Regions from separate parts of the Methylophilus sp. DW102 genome, predicted to be linked through region 2. Evidence: predicted binding sites of a transcription regulator. Region 2 holds the regulator's gene; the other holds the start of a gene.
What was found. Region 2 encodes FliA, which starts transcription of late flagellar genes. Its sites were predicted from a motif close to CTAAAGTTNNCNNAAANNNTGCCGATANNA; they were not measured.

Region 1: flgM (flagellar biosynthesis anti-sigma factor FlgM) is a predicted target of FliA. The motif match lies at 7,474-7,503, and genes of this name have one in related genera.

Annotation. Positions count from the first base shown of each region.
Region 1 is NZ_AP029023.1:1,345,052-1,355,262, reverse strand. Features, by position in the region: gene AACH41_RS06195 (glycosyltransferase family 2 protein) at 1-329, shown strand, start outside; gene AACH41_RS06190 (glycosyltransferase) at 341-1,240, shown strand; gene AACH41_RS06185 (NAD-dependent epimerase/dehydratase family protein) at 1,237-2,124, shown strand; gene AACH41_RS06180 (sugar transferase) at 2,114-2,689, shown strand; gene AACH41_RS06175 (nucleoside-diphosphate sugar epimerase/dehydratase) at 2,707-4,623, shown strand; gene AACH41_RS06170 (ATP-binding cassette domain-containing protein) at 4,625-6,532, shown strand; gene AACH41_RS06165 (flagellar protein FlgN) at 6,605-7,087, opposite strand; gene flgM (flagellar biosynthesis anti-sigma factor FlgM) at 7,093-7,413, opposite strand; gene flgA (flagellar basal body P-ring formation chaperone FlgA) at 7,575-8,342, opposite strand; gene flgB (flagellar basal body rod protein FlgB) at 8,619-9,041, shown strand; gene flgC (flagellar basal body rod protein FlgC) at 9,061-9,468, shown strand; gene AACH41_RS06140 (flagellar hook assembly protein FlgD) at 9,489-10,160, shown strand; gene flgE (flagellar hook protein FlgE) at 10,199-10,211, shown strand, end outside.
Region 2 is NZ_AP029023.1:1,610,640-1,620,850, reverse strand. Features, by position in the region: gene AACH41_RS07445 (GGDEF domain-containing protein) at 1-759, shown strand, start outside; gene AACH41_RS07440 (flagellar motor protein MotB) at 819-1,754, opposite strand; gene AACH41_RS07435 (flagellar motor protein) at 1,754-2,506, opposite strand; gene AACH41_RS07430 (RNA polymerase sigma factor FliA) at 2,506-3,240, opposite strand; gene AACH41_RS07425 (hypothetical protein) at 3,258-4,049, opposite strand; gene flhF (flagellar biosynthesis protein FlhF) at 4,042-5,391, opposite strand; gene flhA (flagellar biosynthesis protein FlhA) at 5,393-7,480, opposite strand; gene flhB (flagellar biosynthesis protein FlhB) at 7,502-8,674, opposite strand; gene flhD (flagellar transcriptional regulator FlhD) at 9,284-9,604, shown strand; gene flhC (flagellar transcriptional regulator FlhC) at 9,654-10,211, shown strand, end outside.

The DNA.
Region 1 (10,211 bases), 270 kb from region 2:
TTCATGCGATCGGTGACCATGCTCAAACCATTCCATTTATGAAGAACAGGCAAGTTTCTCACCATGCACCTTACCGTGATTACTATATGTTCAGGAATACTGTTTTTTGCATCAAGAACATTTCAGGTCTTTACCCGATAAAACTTTTTTTACTGCTCAGGCTACTTTACTTCTGTTTGTTTTTCATCATTTTTGCCCCAAATAGATTGTTACGTATACGCATGTTATTGTTAGGGCTGTTTCATGGATTAACCGGGATAGATGGTAAACTAATAACAGAGTCATCCAGTTGTATCGCCATTCCAAAATCCAATATTGAGCCCAACTAAACATTACGCTTATGCACCCCAACGTTTTAGTCCTACTTGCTGCTTATAATGGAGAAAACTGGCTAAAGGAACAAGTTAAAAGCATTTACTCTCAGGAAGAAGTTGAAGTTACGCTTGCAATTAGCGTTGATTTATCCTCAGACAATACCAGTTCATTGGTTGATACACTTAAAGATAGCTATCCGACGCTGTATAAGCTACCTAATCAAGGTGTGTTAGGCAGTGCAGCAAAAAATTTTTTTCATTTGTTGAGAGAAGTTGAGCTGCAACCATTTGACTATATTGCCCTCTCCGATCAGGATGACGTTTGGCACGCAACCAAGTTAAAAAATGCAATCGTCATGATTTCCCAACACCATACACACGCTTACTCCAGCAATGTGACAGCTTTCTGGCAGGATGGAAAACAGATACTGATTGATAAAGCACAAGCACAAACGAATCATGACTTCATGTTTGAGTCTGCTGGCCCTGGATGTACTTTTGTGCTCTCCAAAACACTTGCAGTCGAATTGCAATCCTACTTAAGAAACAATGTTTTGCAGACACAGGAAATTTTCTTACATGACTGGTTTATTTATGCATTTGCCCGTTCTAAAGGTTATCAATGGTACATAGATTCTTACCCCAGCATGATGTATAGACAGCATGCAAATAATGTCATCGGTGCAAACCGCGGACTGAAGCCGATGATCGCCAGATTAATAAAACTGGGACAAGGCTGGTATCGCCAACAAATATTGCTGATTGCCGCCGCAGTAGGATATGAAAATCACTGGCCAATCAATAGTTTTGTACGCTTGAATCTATTTGATCGCTTCAAGCTTGCTCTGCATGCTCATCAGTTCAGACGTAGACTTCGCGACCAGGTAGCGTTCGCGTTATATGTGCTTTTTCTGGCAAAAAAATGAATATTCTGGTCTCTGGCGCCTCTGGATTTGTCGGTCAAGCTTTATGTGCGTTTTTACAGAAGGCCGGACATTCTGTTACAAAAATTGATCGCCATTCGCCCTTTACCAGCCTACGGTCAGACATCCCTTACGACTGTCTGGTGAGCTTAGCTGGACGGGCACATGTCATGCAAGAAACGGCAACGAACGTCTATCAAGCCTACGCGGATATAAATATCAACTACACATTGAAAATGGCACAACTGGCCAAAGATCTGGGCATTAAAAGGTTTATTTTTTTAAGCTCAGTCAAAGTCAATGGCGAAAGCACCGAAACGCCCTTTACACCTGAGGATAAACCAGCGCCGCTTGATGCGTATGGCAAATCAAAACTTGAGGCTGAGATTGCATTGAAGGGCTTTTGTGCAGGGAATGGCATCGAATGGGTGATCATACGCCCACCGCTCATTTATGGACCAGGCGTCAAAGCCAACTTTAAATCCCTGATTACCCTTTGTAAAAAAACCGTCCCCTTACCATTTGCGACTATTTATAACAAACGCAGCCTGATTAGTTTGGAAAATTTGAATGATTTTATTACGTTATGCTGCCATCACCCGCACGCTGCCAATCAAATATTCTTGATCTCAGACGATCACGATGTTTCCACAATGACATTAATCCGAACAATTAAAAAATCGCTAGGGCTCAGACCCTTATTGTTACCATTTCCTCCTTTGCTAATGAAGTGGATGTTTAGCTTGGTTGGCAGACACAGCTTGAGTGATCGCTTATTGGGCAATTTGCAAGTGAATACCGCCAAGGCAAAGCAAATGTTGGGCTGGCAGCCGGTCATCAGCTTTGACGAAGGCATTAAACGTACTGTGGCAGACTATGTGGATTAAGAGAGTTTTAGATATTGTACTGGCGCTGATCGCAACAACATGCTTGAGTCCCTTGTTATTAGCGACTTATCTATTGGTGAAACTCAGCTCCACAGGCCCGGCGTTGTACTGGAGCAAGCGCGTTGGTCAGCATAACCAGCTTTTTAGCATGCCAAAGTTCAGGTCCATGCGTGTGGGAACGCCACAAATGGCCACCCATTTAATGAATCAGCAAACGGATCCAAACGCATTTTTAACGCCAGTAGGAAGCTTTATCCGCAAAACCAGCCTGGATGAGTTACCGCAATTATGGAGTGTGCTGAAAGGCGACATGTCCATTGTCGGTCCACGGCCTGCACTGTTCAATCAGGACGATTTGATTGCATTGCGCACTGAAAAAAACGTCCATACACTGAAACCAGGCATCACAGGCTGGGCGCAAGTGAATGGCCGGGACGAAATTCCAATCCCACAAAAAGTGGCGTTAGATGCGTATTACTTGCAACATCAATCCCTCTGTATTGATATCAAGATTATTGTGCTAACAGTGATCAAGGTATTAAGGCGTGATAACATCACGCATTGATTGTTTGTTTGATTGCTATGCTCAGGCTACCAACACGCGTTTTGTCTTTTTTTGCGTTTGCTCATGATGCGGTCGCCCTGGTCGCGGCATGGATCTTTGCTTTCTCTTTACGCTTTAACTTTCAGATACCCTCCACTTTTGTGCAGTATATCTGGCAAACATTGCCAGTGATTTTTGCCATTCATGCCATTTGTTTTTATACCTTTGGCCTTTATAAAGGACTTTGGCGGTTTGCCAGTCTGCCCGATTTAAAACGGATTATGCGCGCAGTCGGATTTGCTGCCTTGCTTAGCGCAGCGTATGCCCTGCTGGTCCACCCAACGATCATCATCCCGCGTTCGGTGCTAATGCTGAATCCTATGTTGCTCATTTTGGCGATGGGCGGGAGCCGTTTTTTATACCGTGCCTGGAAAGAGCGGCGCTTATTTAATGCGGTTGCACTGCAAGGTAAGCCCGTGATTGTGATCGGGGTTGAAGATGCCTCTTTTAACCTGATCAAAGAGCTCAGTAAGAATCCGGAATGGCGTGTGGTGGCGATGATAGATCCTGCGAACAAGCTGGTGGGCCGCGAAATTATGCACACCAAGGTAGAAGGTGGTCTGGAAGATATTCCAGCAATTGCCGCACGTTATGGCTGCCAGCATTGCATGATCGCGATGCCAAGTAGCCGGCACCAGAAACGCAGATTGGCGGTGGAAGCCGCCAGAAAATCTCCCGAGATGGAAGTTTTGACCCTGCCAGCCATGTCTGACCTGATCAGTGGCCGGGTCAGTCTCTCGCAAATTCGCAAGATTGATGTCGAGGACTTGCTGGGGCGTGATGTGGTGCAGCTGGATACCCATGGCTTGAGTACGATGTTGGCTAACAAGGTAGTGCTGGTCTCGGGGGCTGCGGGCTCCATTGGCTCTGAACTGTGCAGACAAATACTGAGTTTTCACCCGGCACAATTAATCTGTCTGGATATCTCGGAATATGCGTTGTATACCTTGCAGCAAGAATTTAATCAGTCCGTCACCAATACAGAGCTGGTCTATCTGGTGGCGGATGTGAAGAATCAGGCCAGGATGCAACGCATCTTGCAAAATCATCAGCCGGAGGTTGTGTTACATGCCGGGGCCTATAAGCATGTGCCTATGATGGAGCATTTTAACGTGGTAGAGGCCTTGCAGAACAATGCCTACGGCACCTACCAGATTGCAGCGGCGTGCCAGGCAGCTAATGTGCCCACCTTTGTGCTGGTCTCCACTGATAAAGCAGTGAATCCGACCAATGTCATGGGTGCCAGCAAGCGTCTGGCCGAACTCATTTGTCAGGGCTTGCAAAACAAGCAAAATCACACCCGTTTTATCACGGTGCGTTTTGGCAACGTGCTGGGAAGCAGTGGCAGCGTGATTCCAAAATTTCGCGAGCAAATTGCGCACGGCGGTCCGATCACGATTACCCACCCGGAGATCACACGTTACTTTATGTCCATCCCGGAAGCCGCGCAACTGGTATTACAGGCAGCGACCATGGGCAACGGCGGTGAAGTCTTTGTAATGGATATGGGCACACCGGTCAAAATCATTGATCTGGCACGCGACATGATTAAACTATCCGGTCTGCAAGAGCAAGAGATACGCATTGAGTTTACCGGCCTGCGTCCGGGTGAAAAGCTTTATGAAGAGTTGCTGGCAGATGATGAAAACACCTTGCCGACGAGCCATGAAAAACTACGGATTGCCCAAGCGCGCAGTGCAGATAGCCTTTGGCTGACGCAGTTGCTCGAGTGGTTGGCGACCATACCGCATTTGCCAGAGTCTCAAATCAAGCAAGACTTGCAGCGCTGGGTCGAGGAGTATCAGCCAGATACCCGGCCCGCCCCCTCTGTCTCTTTACGTGCCGCTCTGGCACCCTTAGAGACCCTCCCCTCGCCTTCACAACAGATACACTGATATGCCTTTAATCACACTCAAACAGGCCAGCCTGGCCTTTGGTCATGTGCCATTGCTGGACCAAGTCAACTTTCAGCTGGATAACAAGGAGTGTGTCGGCATCATTGGCCGTAACGGTACCGGTAAATCCAGCATGCTTAAAGTGGTCGCCGGGCTGATCAAACTGGATGATGGCGAATATTGGCGCGACCCTGGCAGCAAGATTGCCTACGTACCGCAAGAGCCAGAGCTGGATGCAGCACATGATGTGTTTACTGCCGTCGCCCAAGGCTTGGGGAATGTCGTGACACAACTTAAAGAATATCACGACCTGTCACTGCAGTTGTCGCAGGCGCAAGAGACTGAAGCTTTGCTCGATCGCATGCAAGTATTACAGCACAGCCTGGAAGCTGAAAACGGCTGGGCGCTACAATCCCGCATTGAGTCAGTGTTGTCCAAACTCGGGCTACAGGCAGACACCCCAATTGCCACCTTGTCAGGTGGCTGGCGCAAACGCGTGGCCCTGGCACAGGCATTAGTGCAAGCCCCCGATGTCTTGTTGCTCGATGAACCGACGAACCATCTGGATCTGGAAGCAATCGTCTGGCTAGAGGAGCTGCTCTTGGGCTATCAAGGCAGCGTGATGCTGATTACGCATGATCGTCGCTTTCTGGACCGCCTGTCTACCCGTATTGTCGAACTTGACCGCGGTCATTTAACCGAATTTACAGGCAACTATAGCCAGTACCAACTGAAAAAGGCTGAATTGCTGACCGTAGAAGCACAACACCAGGCCAAATTTGACAAGTTTCTAGCGCAGGAAGAAGTCTGGATCCGCAAAGGGGTTGAAGCCAGGCGCACGCGCAATGAAGGTCGCGTCAGAAGACTGGAACAACTGCGGCTTGACCGCGCTGCACGCCGTGATCGTCAAGGTCAGGTGCACTTGCAACTGGATGCGGGCGAGCGCTCAGGCAAGCTGATTGCAGAACTGCAAGAAGTGCGCATGGCGTTTGGTGACAAAGTGCTGATTAATCGCTTTAGTACCCGCATCATGCGGGGGGACCGCATCGGACTGCTAGGCCCGAACGGAGTCGGTAAATCTACCCTGCTTAAGCTGCTCTTGGGCGAGTTGGCGCCGAGCGCGGGCAAGGTGCAACTGGGAACGAATATCCAGGTGGCCTACTTTGACCAGATGCGCGAACAGCTCAACCCGGAAGCAACGCTGATGGACACGATCAGTCCGGGATCGGAGTATGTTCAAATCGGTGAAACACGCACCCATGTCATTGGTTATCTTGAGGATTTTCTGTTTGCACCGCAACGTGCACGCTCCCCGGTCAAATCTCTGTCTGGCGGTGAACGCAATCGTCTGTTACTAGCCCGATTATTTGCGCGTCCGGCCAATGTATTGGTGCTAGACGAACCCACCAACGATCTGGATATCGATACGCTGGAACTGCTGGAAAACCTGCTGCAAGATTATGCGGGCACCCTGTTTCTGGTGAGTCATGACCGGGCATTCCTGGAAAATACGGTGACACAAGTCATTGCTTTTGAAGGCCAGGGCAAACTCACCGAATTTAGCGGTGGTTATGATGACTGGCTGCGCTTTAGCCAGCAGCGCGAAGCTGCAAATAAACCAGTCGAAAAACCGGTGCCTGCAGCCCCTTCCCCCGCCAGCACGAGCGCCCCATCCAACACCTCAACCCGAAAAAAGTTGAGCTTTAAGGAGCAGCGTGAGCTTGAAGCGCTGCCTGCAGAAATTGAACAATTAGAGCAAGAGCAAGCTGATATCCAGGCACAGTTTGCACAAGGGGACATTTACAAGCAAGCGCCTGAGCAGGTCAAGCAACGACAAGAGAGACTGGATGAAATTGAAGCGTTAATCTTGCAGAAACTGGAGCGTTGGGAATGGCTGGAAAGCCAGTAAGCAACGCTCAAGCTTGATAATGGCAATGATGAATTGCCATTTACGGTTGTGATCGTTTGATTTTAATGCGAGTTATACCGCAAAACTGGTGCGAGAGCTGTGGGCACCGTGAGTTTGGCCATTTTTGCCATAGAACTGTGTGGCATTGGTTGCTTTGCCTTGAATCGCATCCAGCTTTTCCTGGTTGCGTTGAAAATGCTTGTTGATCAGGATGCCGTTGATGCGGTTAAGCTCTTTTGCCTGCGCCAGTTTTTTCTGGAACTCCATCCATGCAGTATCCATCACTTTGCCATGTCCTAACTCCAGCCATTTAGCCATGCCTTTTTCATTGGCTTCGAAGCCAGCAGCCGACAAGGCAGCGTAACGCTGTTTTGCGGCTTCACCCAGCGCCTGTAGTAACTCTACACGCTGATCAATAATCCGTTCTATGGTGTCCAGGTCAGCTTTGACCAAGGCTTTTTGTTCATTCTGCAAATCTTCAATGAGCGCTTCAACCAGATTGGCATCCGCTTCAAAACTGATCTCAGGGATAGCGTTGCGATTTGCAGTTGTCATAAACATCATCCTTTTTTCGAATGTATCAAGTCCTTAACGGTTTGCAATAAGCCGTCAGCCACTTTACCCGTGTCGACAGTAAAGTCTCCACGCGCAATAGCACTTTTAATTTCGTCCACTTTGTGAGTATCAAACACCTCTGACGAGGTGATCCCCGCTTCAATGGACTGCATCTGCACCGATGCCGCGGACAATGTCACATTGTCTTTGCTGGCTGGCGTTGCCGATGTGCTTGTTTTTTCGGTACTTTTGCTGCTGGTACCTTTATCTAATACTGGTTTATCTACACCAATCCCAAGTTTCTTGATCGAATCTGAAATATTCATGCTATCCCTCTGCCTTGATGTCTGAGTTTGTCGGGTGACTAAACCCTCATTGATTAACAGTTCTATCGGCATAGTTTAAGCGAACTTTAGTTGTTAATATAGTTTTTATCTCAAGATTCTGATCGAGAAGTATTTTTTCATGTTTGTCGTGGTGAGTCTGCCTAATATCTTACATCGACTTTTCCACTCGACAGTGCAACCCCTTTAATCACCTGGCCGCTACTGACCTTGACATCCACCACCTGCCCTGCATTGGCTGTTTGCAGTGCAGTCCCATCGGCACTGACCACAAATCCTTCGCCACGGCTATTTAACTGTACAGTCTGACCCTGCATGATCACAGGTCTGGACTTGAGCAGCTCTGGGCGCAACACCGTGCCCAGCGGCATATTCAAGGCGGCTTGTTTGCCTTCGAGCATGGACAAGTCCGTGATAATGCCAGCCGGTAGCTTGCTTAAATCCCCTGATTGCAACACCACATCGTTCGGGCTAAGTAGTGCACCCTGACTGACTGGCACTGCCGTCACTGCATATTCAGCCCACACTTGCACGTCTGCCTGCACATACAGCGTCCACAACTTGGTCTCGGCTTGCAGGCAACGTACACCTATATGTGTTTTACCCCACAACCGTGAGCCTGGTACGGTAAATCCTTCCATCATGTCGCAGGCAGCAATACGAACACGGCTGTCTAGTGGCTGAATGTCGACATTGACTTTGCCTGGATAACCTTGCGTCTGGCTCTGCACATATTGCACAGCGGTTTGATACACGCGGCTGTGCATGTCTGCGACCGCCGGCTCAGCGACACGCTGATTGGCCAGCGTGGCGGTTGTCGCCGTACGGTCAGCTGCGTGCAATAAATGACTGAAGAACCCGGTCAGGGCAATCAGCATCGCACAAAAAATTGTAAGCAGACGAGGTTTCATGAGCATTCATTCTACGCACAACCGCTGGCGCTAAATGCTCAAATAAAGGGGATTTACCGCATTTAATTCAGAAATTGTTCATAAACGTGCGGCGTACACTAGGCATAGCTAGTAAAAGTGACTCGAGCAATAAGAGGTAACGAGTTATCAGGATTAACGGCCGTGTCTGGCAAACCTTTAGGATATTTTTGAATAAAGGTGTTTTGGCGACGAGGCTACAACAATCGCTAACCAAAGATTAAAGCCAGAGATTCAGGCAAGTGAAAGGAATCAATGATGATCAACAAATTAGACGCCGCACTGAATTTTCATCAGACGGCATTGCGTGTACGCAATGAACGTCAAGAGCTGTTGGCATCCAATATCGCGAATGCGGATACACCGCAATACAAGGCACGCGATATCGACTTTAAAGCCGCCATGCAGGCCGCCATGCATCCAGCCAGTAGCACGGGTACATCGACAGGTGGTTTGCAAAAAACCGACTCGGGCCACATGCAAGGTCAGCCGAATCAAGGCTACGCAGGCCCGGGTGATCCATTGTTCCGTACGGTGACGCAAGCCTCTGTAGACGGCAATACGGTAGACATGGATGCAGAACGTAATGCCTATGTCGATAACGGCATCCGTTATGAAGCAAGCTTAACCATGATCACCGGACAGATCAAAAAAATGCTGACCGCAATCAATGGCCAGTAATTGAGTAAGGAGTACTGACATGTCTTTGTTTAATGTATTCAAGATTTCCGGCTCTGCGATGAGCGCACAATCCATGCGTCTGAATACCGTAGCCAGCAACCTGGCCAACGCGGACAGCGTGGTCAGCTCTGACGGCAAACCCTATCAGGCCAAACAGGTCGTGTTCAAGGCCGTGCAAGATGCGGCGAATCAAAACGCCAGCACGGTTGCGGTTGACGGCGTGATTGAAGATAACCGCCCCGGCAAAGTGGTCTACGACCCCAAACACCCGATGGCCAACAGTGAAGGCTATATCACCATGCCTAACGTCAACGTTACTGAAGAGATGGTGAATATGATCTCTGCCTCCCGAGCTTATCAAAACAACGTGGAAACCATGAATGCGGCCAAGACCATGTTGCTTAAAACACTCAATATTGGTCAATAACCTGCAGAAAGGAATCTCATATGACCACGGTGAATACTAACAATCAGGTCCCTCAAGACTTGCTCAATACAGTGAACAATCGCTCATCAAGTACAACCAGTACCGATGATGCCCAAGATAGGTTCATGAAGCTTCTGGTGACGCAAATGAAAAACCAGGACCCGCTCAACCCGATGGACAATGCTCAGGTGACTAGCCAGATGGCGCAACTGAACACGGTAACCGGGATCAACAAACTGAATGACTCCATGACCAGCCTCATCAACAACGTGCAGATGGGCCAGTCCTACCAGGCGACCAGCATGATAGGCCGCAATATATTGTCTGCCGGCAATACCATGGAGCTGGGCGAAAAAGGCGCACTGTTCGGTGTCAACATCCCGAACGGAGCCGACAACCTGACCGTCACCATTAAAAATGGCGCAGGCACCGTCATTCAAACACTGACGCTAGGCAAGCAGGCCACCGGCATCAATGCCCTGTCCTGGGATGGAAAAGACGCGAGCGGCCAACCGGCACCGACTGGCACTTATACCTTTGAAACGACCGCAACACTGGGGGATGCAAAAACAACCAGCACCGCATTAAGCCTGGCCCAGGTGCAAAGTGTTTCACAAATGAACGGCTCGTCCAGACTGAATTTGAGTACAGGCAAGGACGTGGCACTGGCCGATGTTCTGGAAGTATTCTAAAGCCCCACAGAATGTAATCTTACGCAAGGAGAAATAGCATGAGTTTTCAAC
Region 2 (10,211 bases):
GAAGCCGAGCTGCGCGAAGCCATCGTCCAGCAACAGTTGCGGGTTTATTATCAGGTGCAAGTGGATCACACCGGCCGGCCGTTTGGTGCAGAAGTCTTGCTGCGTTGGCAACACCCCACCCAAGGCCTCATTTCACCGCTGCAATTTATCGCGGTGGCCGAGAGCAGTGGCCTGATTGTTGAAATCGGCATGTGGGTGCTCGACCAGGCATGTGCACAAATTGCCGTTTGGCAACGGGCACAAAAAACACGTGAACTCAGTTTGTCGGTGAATATCAGCGCGCGCCAGTTCCGTCAGGCCAATTTCACCGCCATGGTCAAAGCCTGTTTACAGCGGCATCAAATCAACCCTAATGCCTTGCGTCTGGAGTTAACCGAAAGCCTGCTTTTGGAAAATGTGGACGATGCGGTACGCATCATGACAGAGCTCAGCCAGTCAGGCATCCAGTTCTCCCTAGACGACTTTGGCACCGGCTATTCTTCGTTGCAATATCTGAAAAAATTGCCACTGTATCAACTCAAGATAGACCGCTCATTTGTAAATGATATTGTGACCGATAGTCATGACCGCACCATTGTGCGTACCATTATTGCAATGGCGCAGAGCATGTACCTCGGCGTGATTGCCGAAGGGGTTGAAACCCCAGAACAACTGGAGCTGTTGCTAAACAATGGTTGCCGCCGCTACCAGGGTTACCTGTTTGGTAAACCCATGCCAATAGACGCATTTAATGATTGGTTGCAACAAGCGCTGGTTTAGAAATGATGCCCTAAAAGGGGATGGTTTAAAAAATAACTTTTACGGCCGCACAGCCAAGGTCAAGGCTGACTGTTGCGCTTGTTTGTCATTGCTGATGGCAAAGTAGCTGGCGTTGCCATCGTTGGAATCTCTGCGGTTGCTTCTGGCTCGGCTGGCGAGACTTCCTGGCGGTTCGCCAGATTGGTGGTGAGTTGCTCACCTGCCTCTGCGGTGAGGATGCGCAGGGTGATACGGCTGTTGAGCGATTGCGCCAGATTGTTGTCACTGCTGGAGACCGGCCTTGTTTCTGCCAGGCCAAGGGCTGAAAGCCGTTTGGCTGCGATGCCATCGGCGGCCAGTGTTGCCGCGACGCGTGCTGCCTGCGTCGCCGTCAATGTCCAACGCTTGCTTTCTGCGTCAACCATGCCACTGAAGGTGTGCTTGTCACTATGCCCTTCAACCTGGAGGGTGCGGTATTCATTTTTTAGTTGTGCGCTGATGATGTGCAGTACCTGGCTGGCCTGGGGTGTATATGCCGCCTGGTTGTTCTGGAACAGCAGATGGGTGGAAATATCCATTTCCACCCCCAAGTCTGACTGGTAAACCGTGATCTGTTTTTGCTCTATCCATTGCCCCAGAGTGTTGGCCAGTTGCTGAGCCATGGCACGAATTTTCTCCTGATCACGCAGTTTTTTTTCCTGATATAGATAGCTGAGCGGCAAAGGCTTCATCACCGCACTTGGAACTTGCCCATTTTGATTCTGTGCGCCAGGAACTGGCAAACCAGGCGTTTGTAAGCCCTGTGGCATATTCTGCGGCTGGCCGACAGCCCCCGGTTGCCCCTGAAACGCATTGACGACCGAGCTGGAGAGGGCGCGGTATTTATTCAGGTTAATGTTGGAGGTGGCATACATGACGACGAAAAAAGCAAACAGCAGGGTAATGAAGTCTGCATAAGAAATGAGCCACCGTTCGTGGCTTTCCTCTTCATCTTCGAGCTTGTGGCGTCTGTACATCACGATTGTCTCAAATGCAGATAAGATTCCAGCCGCTCACTGACCAGTTTTGGATTGTCGCCCCGTGCGATGGAGACCCAGGCATTGAGCAGCATTTCGCGCCTGGACATTTCATGCTGGACATGGCCTTTGAGTTTATTGGAGATGGGTAAAAACACCAGGTTGGCGAGCGCTACACCATAAATGGTGGCAACAAAGGCCACTGCGATGCCGCTACCGATCTTGCTTGGGTCAGACAGATTCTCCATGACATGAATCAGGCCGAGCACCGCACCCAGAATGCCTACGGTGGGCGCATAGCCGCCTGCCGCTGACCAGATTTTGACAGCGTCGCGCTGTTGCATTTCGTAGTAATACATATCAATGGCACAGACTTCGCGGATGCGGTCAGGCGGGGTGCCGTCCACCAGCAATTGCAAGCCCTTGCGTACGAAAGGATCCTGCTCACGCTTGATGTAGCTTTCCAGAGACAGCACGCTTTCTTTGCGCGCCTGCTGGCTCCATTGATTGATTTTAACGGCGAATTTTTTACGGTCATCTTGTGGGTGGACAAAGGCCAGCTTCAACATGCGCAGGCCTTTGATAAACACTTTGAGTTCGGTTTGCAGCAAGACGGCGCCAGTCGTGCCGAGAATAACCACGGCAAAGGCAGCAGGTTGCATCAGGGAGTTGAGGTGGCCCCCTTCTATGACTTGGCCCAGGACCAGGCCGCCGAGTGCAATCAGCAGTCCGGCCAGGCTACCCCAATCCATCAGGCAACTCCGGTCCAGGCTTTTTCACGCATGGCGGCACGCAAGCGGGCGACCGCCTGGCTATGCAGCTGGCAAACGCGTGATTCGGACACATTCATGATGGCGCCAATCTCCTTGAGGTTAAGCTCCTGCTCGTAATACAAGCCCATCAATATCTTTTCGCGCTCTGGCAAGTTGTCGATAGAGGCAATCAAGGCTTCACGGAAGTCGCTTTCGAGCAGGGCTTTCACCGGGTCGCTGCTATCATCGTCCACATAACGATCCAGAAAGTGCTCGCCACCGTCATCGTCCTGAAAATCTTCGTAATAAATCAGCTGGTGACCCTGGCAGTCGCTCAAGACCTCGTAGTAATCTTCCAGGCTAAAATTCATGTGCTTGGCGATTTCGGATTCAGTTGGCGGGCGACCCAGTTTTTGTTCCAGTTGCTGCACAGCCAACTCGATATCGCGCATGTTTTTGCGGATACCGCGCGGCAGCCAGTCGGCACCGCGCAATTCATCCAGCATGGCGCCGCGTACGCGCTGAGAGGCGTAAGTTTCAAATTGTGCCCCATGCGTATCTTCGTAACGCTGTATCGCGTCCATCAGCCCGATCATGCCCGCTTGCACCAGGTCATCCAGCTCGACGCAGGAGGGCAGCTTGGCCTTCATTTGATACGCCATTTTCTTGACCAGGCCGCTATGCATTTTGAGCATCTGATCGGTATTTTGAGTCGTGCCTTTAGCGGTATACATGTTTTTCCTTTTTGACTTTAGGCAACAGCCATGGATGGCATGGAAATCCGTTGTTGTTCTAGACGATGGGCGACGGTTTTAAACGCCAGTGTGCTGGAAAGCTGTTTGCTCACTTCTGCAGTCGCGCGCCCAGGGTTGGCAGTGACTGCCTTGGCGGTTTCAGCAGGCATGGCCCCAATGAACTCCAGCGTGATGCCCAAAAATTGTTTGCACACCTGGTTCAGGCGCATAAAGTACTGATTGCCTTGATCATGGTTAGCGTCTGTCACGACGACACCCAACGGAATCTGCCCATGCTGCTGGCTGATGTGCTTGATGGTCGCATATGCCGACTTAATGGCGGCTTCGCTTCTATCCATTTGGATCACCAGCTCATGCGCGGCAATTACCGGCAGCAGCAGGCTGTAGTCTTGGCTATCCAGTTGTGCTTCAATCATCACAGTGTCGTAATCGTACGCAAGTTGCTCCACTATACCGTTGAGTTGCGTTTTTAAATCGTGAGATAAAGGCGAGGTTAACAGGTCATTTTCGCCCAAACAGGTCAGGTCATAGCCTTGCGGGTGTTTGAAAATGCCCCGCTGGATGGCCTGGCGTTGCACGGCGATGCCTTGCAGGGAATGTGTCATCGCGGGTTGGCGGTGCGCGTGCACCAGCAACAAACGCTGTTCTGGCGTCAGCATGCTGGTCGCCAGTTGACGCATCCACTGGCTGGCTGGCTGGCCATTGGCCCCAATCACACTGATAATGCGGGCAGAGGTTTTGGCCATGATACGGCGCAAGCCGTCCGCCTGGTCACGGTAATTAAACATGTGGCTGCTCCTGGCTGGCGGATTGCATCATGCTGGAGATCACCAGCGGTAACTCTTCATCCAGATACTGGTAGGGCAGGCTGGCCTGGTGCGGTGTCAACACGCGCTCGACCAGGGCTTGCTTGTCTGCAACCTCGATATCCTCCGGCACACGCTGACCGCTGGTGGTGTAAAACAGGCGCATACGTTCGCGAATCAACACGTCCAGTACATTGCCAATCGCAGCCGCTTCGTCGAGTTTGGTGACGATACAGCCAGCGATATCATGTTTTTTATAGCTACGCATCACATCAGTCAAGGTATCGCCGGTTGAGGTCGCATTCAGGCACAACAGTTTCTGTATCGGGCTGTCGGCACGGCTCAGCATGGAAAGTTGCTCAGTCACCGCCTGGTCACGCTGGCTGACGCCTACGGTATCCACCAGAATCATATGTTTGTTCTTGAGTTCGTTTAAGGCTATTTTTAAGTCTTCTTCATCTTTGACCGCATGTACCATCACGCCCAGAATCTTGCCGTAAATGCGTAATTGCTCGTAGCCGCCAATCCGGTAGCTGTCCGTGGTGATCAAGCCCAGGTTCTGGGTGCCATGTTTCATTACATAGCGGGCCGCCAGTTTGGCTGTGGTGGTGGTTTTGCCTACCCCGGTCGGGCCGACCAAGGCATAGATGCCACCACGGTCCAGCAAAGCATCTTCGTCGTCCAGCGTATGCAAATTGCGGCTGATCACTTCTTTGGCCCACATTGGCGCCTTATTCACATCAATGTGTTGCGGCATTTTTTCGGCAATCTGGCGCGAAAGAGACGCACTGAAGTTGGCAGCGAGCAGGGTGCCCAGCACTTTTGATTTGGCCGGGCTATGTTGTAAATGATGCTGCCAGGTCATGGCACTCATCTGGGTTTCAAAGTGGCTGCGCATCTGGCGCATTTCCACCATCATGCCTTGCATTTTTTCTTCCAGCGTTTGTGTTGCCAGCTGATACGCATGCTCTTGTTGTTCACTGTGCTGCTTGAGCATGTCCATGATGGCCGATTCGTTGACATTGGCCTCTTCAGAGACCGTTGCTGCCGGCGGCTGAACGGCGCGCGGCGCCGGTACTGGGGTTGCTTGCCGGGGTTGCTCTTTGGCATTCACAAAATCAAGCAGGCTGCGGGTTTGCTCGCTGCCTTGCTCAGCAGTTGGCTGGCTCGCACTGGCATCGACATCCGACTCCAGCATGGCCATGATCTCGGTCCCACCGTTGACACTGCGATTCGCAACAATAATGGCATCTTCCCCCAGGGCCTGCTTGACCTGAGCCAGGGCTTCACGTGCGTTTTTGCCAAAAAATCTTCTGATGTTCATATTACTGCGCTCCGATTAAACTGGTGACACGAATCGATTTGTTGTCTGGCAACTCATCGTGGGATAACACTCTGAGGTGCGGGACGGTCCTTCTTAAAAATCTGGATAAAGCCTGGCGGAGGGGGCCAGCCACCAGCAGGACTGGTGTCAAGCCCATCTGCTCTTGCTGTCTGGCGGCCATTTCGGTCTCTTGTGACAGTCTTTCGGCAATGCCAGGCTCGATCACGCCCTGGCTAGACTGGTTGTTTTGTAATGCTTGCAACAACAGTTTTTCCAATTGACCATCTAAGGTCATGGCGGTGATCTCGTTGCTGTAGGGGAACAGGTCCTGCACAATTGCACGCCCCAGCTTGATGCGGACCATGGCGGTCAGGTCATTGGCATCTTGCGAATACTGGGCATGGTCTGCCAGCGTTTCCAGAATCGTGCGCATGTCACGGATATGCACGCCCTCATTGAGCAGGTTTTGCAAGACCTTTTGCAAGGTGGACAAGCTGATGATCTTGGGCACAATTTCCTCAATCAGCTTGCTAGATTCTTTGCTCATGTGATCCAGCAGTTGCTGGACTTCCTGGCGGCCCAACAGCTCACCGGCATTGAGTGAAATGATGTGGTTTAAATGAGTGGCAATCACGGTGCCTGGATCTACCACGGTATAGCCCAGACTTTGTGCGAATTCTTTCTGCTCGGGATCAATCCACACTGCCGGCAAGCCAAAGGCTGGATCTGTAGTGCGGGTGCCTTCAAGCTCACCGGTCACCGCACCTGGATCAATCGCCAGCATTTGATGATAGTTAGATTCCCCGGTCGCCATTTCCACGCCTTTCATGGTGATGCGGTAGGCGTTCGGTTTAAGCGTCAGGTTGTCGCGGATATGGACCGTCGGTGCCAGGAAACCAATCTCCTGGGCAAATTTCTTGCGAATGCCCTTGATACGCTTGAGCAATTCACCGCCTTGACCTTTATCCACCAGCGGGATCAAACGGTAGCCAACTTCGAGGCCGATGGTATCTACTGGCAGCACATCGTTCCAGGTAGCTTCTTCCGCCTCGCTGGCCGGGGCCAATTTATCATCTGGTTGTGGTTCAATCACCGTTTGCTGTTTGGCTTTTTCCTGTTTTTGTTTGACTGAATAGGCCATCCCACCCAACAAGCCCCCCAACCCGATAAAGGCCAGGTGAGGCATGCCTGGAATCAGGCCGATACCGCCAATAATGCCGGCGGTGATGGTCAGCACACGTGGATTTTCAAACAGTTGGGTAATCAGCTGGCCGCCGATGTCTTCATTGTTGGCCACACGTGAAACCACCACACCGGCCGCAATGGAAATCACCAGCGAAGGGATTTGTGCCACCAGGCCATCACCAATGGCGAGCAGGGTGTAGTTTTTCACTGCATCGCCAAAGCTCAGGTCATGTTGCACCATGCCGACAATCAACCCGCCGACAATGTTGATAATAATGATCAAGATCCCGGCGATCGCATCCCCGCGCACATACTTGCTTGCACCGTCCATCGCGCCATAGAATTCGGATTCCTGGCCGACTTCTTTACGGCGGCGACGGGCTTCATCTTCGCCAATCAGGCCCGCGTTCAGGTCCGCGTCAATCGCCATCTGCTTGCCTGGCATCGCATCCAGGGTAAACCGTGCACCCACTTCTGCAATCCGGCCCGCACCTTTGGTGATCACGGTAAAGTTGATAATGGTGAGGATGACGAACACCACAATTCCGACCGCATAGTTCCCGCCAATCAGAAAGTGACCAAAGGCCTCGATCACTTTACCGGCGGCATCAGGACCAGCATGGCCCTCGGTCAGCACGATACGGGTCGAAGCCACGTTGAGCGACAAGCGCAACATGGTGGTCATCAGCAGTACGGTCGGGAAGGCGATAAAGTCCAGCGGCTTGGTGGTTTGCAGACCGATCATCAAGACCAGGATGGACAAGGCAATATTAAAAGTGAAAAACACATCGAGCATGATGGCCGGTAACGGCAAGATCATCATGGCCAGCAGCAAAACAATAATGAGCGGGGCGGCGATGCTGCGGCCGTCCAATTTCCCCATTATTTGTTGCCAGTTATTCATCTAAATACTCCTCAGTCTTGCTTATTCAATATCTGTTGCCGTGGCAGGCGCTGCGACCAGTGCATGTGGATCCAGTGCGTCCGGGACCGGTACATCAGTAGGGATGACCGGACGGACGCCGCCATGCTGCTTGAACACGCGCAGTTGAAACACATAAGCCAAAATTTGCGCTACCGCGGCATACAAGGTTTGTGGAATCTCGCGCTCCAGCTCGGCATGGGCATACAAGGCCCGTGCCAGTTTGGGGGATTCCAGCGTCATCACATTATGTTCTGCAGCAATTTCCTTGATTTTTTGCGCAAGTACATCGACGCCTTTGGCAACGACGACAGGCGCTGCATTTTCACCTTCTTTATAGCTGATCGCCACGGCATAGTGGGTCGGGTTAGTAATCACCACGTCTGCCTTGGGCACATTACTCATCATTCTTCTGCGCGCCATTTCACGCTGCTGCTGACGGATACGGCCTTTAATTTCAGGGCTGCCTTCGGACTCTTTGGATTCGTCCTTGAGTTCCTGTTTGGTCATTTTGTGTTTTTGCGCGTATTGATACAGCTGGTAGGGCACATCAATCACGGCGATCAGGACCAGCGCAGAAGCCAATGTTAAAAAGCCGGTCACCATAAGTTCGCTGACAGTGCTAATTCCGGATTCCAGCGGCATGTTGGACAAGCCCAACATCGGTTGCAAATCCTTTTTCACCAGCGTGTAGCCGACAGAACCAACCAGGATGGTTTTTGCAATCGACTTCACCAACTCCACCAGCGAGTTCTTGGAGATCAGATTGGACAAGCCTTTCATCGGGTTGAGTTTGCCAAAGTTGGGCACCAGCGATTTCTGCGACATCACCCAGCCACCGACCAAGATCGGTGAAGCAATCGCTACGGCAACCACAATGACTGCCAGTGGCAAAAAGGCCCACATTGCCTGTTCCACCACTTTGATCATATGCACAATCAACAGCTGCGGCTCAAACGCCATGGCCCTGTCCAGACTCAGGCCCTGACGCAATACATCCTTCATGGCCTCACCCATCGGCTTGCTCATCATCATGATGGCAATGCCGCTGGTAAACAAAACCGCACAAGAGGCCAATTCGCGCGACCTGGGAACATCGCCGTCTTCGCGTGCCTTCTCCAATCGCTTGGGGGACGCGTCTTCGGTCTTTTCCATATCGCTGTCTTCAGCTGCCATGTCTTTCACTCGTTCCGGGTTTGCACACCACGCCATGTCGTGTGTCTTGTGAGTGATTATTGGCTAGATAAATGTATTTCTAAGTTGGGAATAAAAGGGCGAATTGACCGCTTTCTCACAGTTGCTGCCTGCCTGTTGTTAAGGGGTGTAAAAGCTAAAAATATTTTTGATTAATAAACAGTGACTTATCAAATTTTTGGATTTTTTTTGATTGTGCACCCTAAAGTTTTATCAAGTAGGGACGTTAACCGGAATATCTGAAAAAGTATCTGGCCATCATGAAGACGGCTTGAAAACGAATAAAAGTCATTGTTTACGGAATACAACAAGAAAACTTGAATTAATTTTTGAATTGGAAATCAAAAAATGCTGACAGACTGCACATAACGAACTTGTAGCTCAACTTTAGGTTTGAGCGATAAGTGATTGATATTATTGTTGGTGAATAATGCCGTGTAGGGGTTTGTAAGACAAACTCCTACACGGCTGTTTTCGTCTGTCTTACAAAATAAACCGACAAACCCTGATTGTTGCAGTTCATGATTGCGCGCAAAGTACGCCTAACGCTCAGGCGGACTTAAATTTACGCAAAAAAACGGAGAAAAGATCATGAACATGCAAAACGATTTACTCGCTGAAATCAAGGATGCCAACCTGAACTACCTGATGTTGGCGCAACAACTGATCCGTGCTGACAAAGCCACTGCCATCTTCCGCCTTGGCATTAACAAGGAAATTGCAGATCTGCTCGAAAACTTGACCAATCTGCAGTTACTCAAACTCTGTAACACCAACATGCTGCTGACCCGCTTCCGCTTTGATGATAGCGAAATCCTGGGAATGTTGACCAGCTATGCCAAAGACCCTGCCCAAGCCCATCTGCATACCGCGGTATTGATGTCAGCCCAGGCCGCAGATTCCACAGTATAAGCAGCGTAGTTGTCACCACACGGCGATTAGAAAGAGAAAAGAGGATATCATGCAAAAGAAGAGTGTAGTAAACGAAGCAGAACAAATTCAACTGGCCATGCAAATGATCGAACTGGGCGCCCGCCTGCAGTTGCTCGAATCACAAACCACATTGTCACGTGAGCGTTTGATCAAGCTGTACAAAGAGATGAAAGGCGTTTCTCCTCCAAAAGGCATGTTGCCATTCTCTACCGATTGGTTCTTGACCTGGCAACCAAACATTCACTCCTCGATTTTCTACAACATTTATCGCTTTATGGTTGATTACGCAGGGGTAGACGGCATCCAGGCCATCATCAAAGCCTATACCTTGTATATGCAACAAGTACAGCATCCTGATGCCGACGCCAAAGAAGAGCCTGTGTTGTCACTGACACGCGCCTGGACACTGGTACGTTTTATTGAAAGCAAGATGCTGACAACTAAAGTCTGTCATTGCTGTGGTGGTCAATACATCGTCAATAGCTATGATTTGAACCAGAACTATGTCTGCAACTTGTGCCATGTGCCTTCACGTGCCGGCAAAACCAAAAAGGCAAAAGAGTTGAGCTACAAACTGGTTTCCATG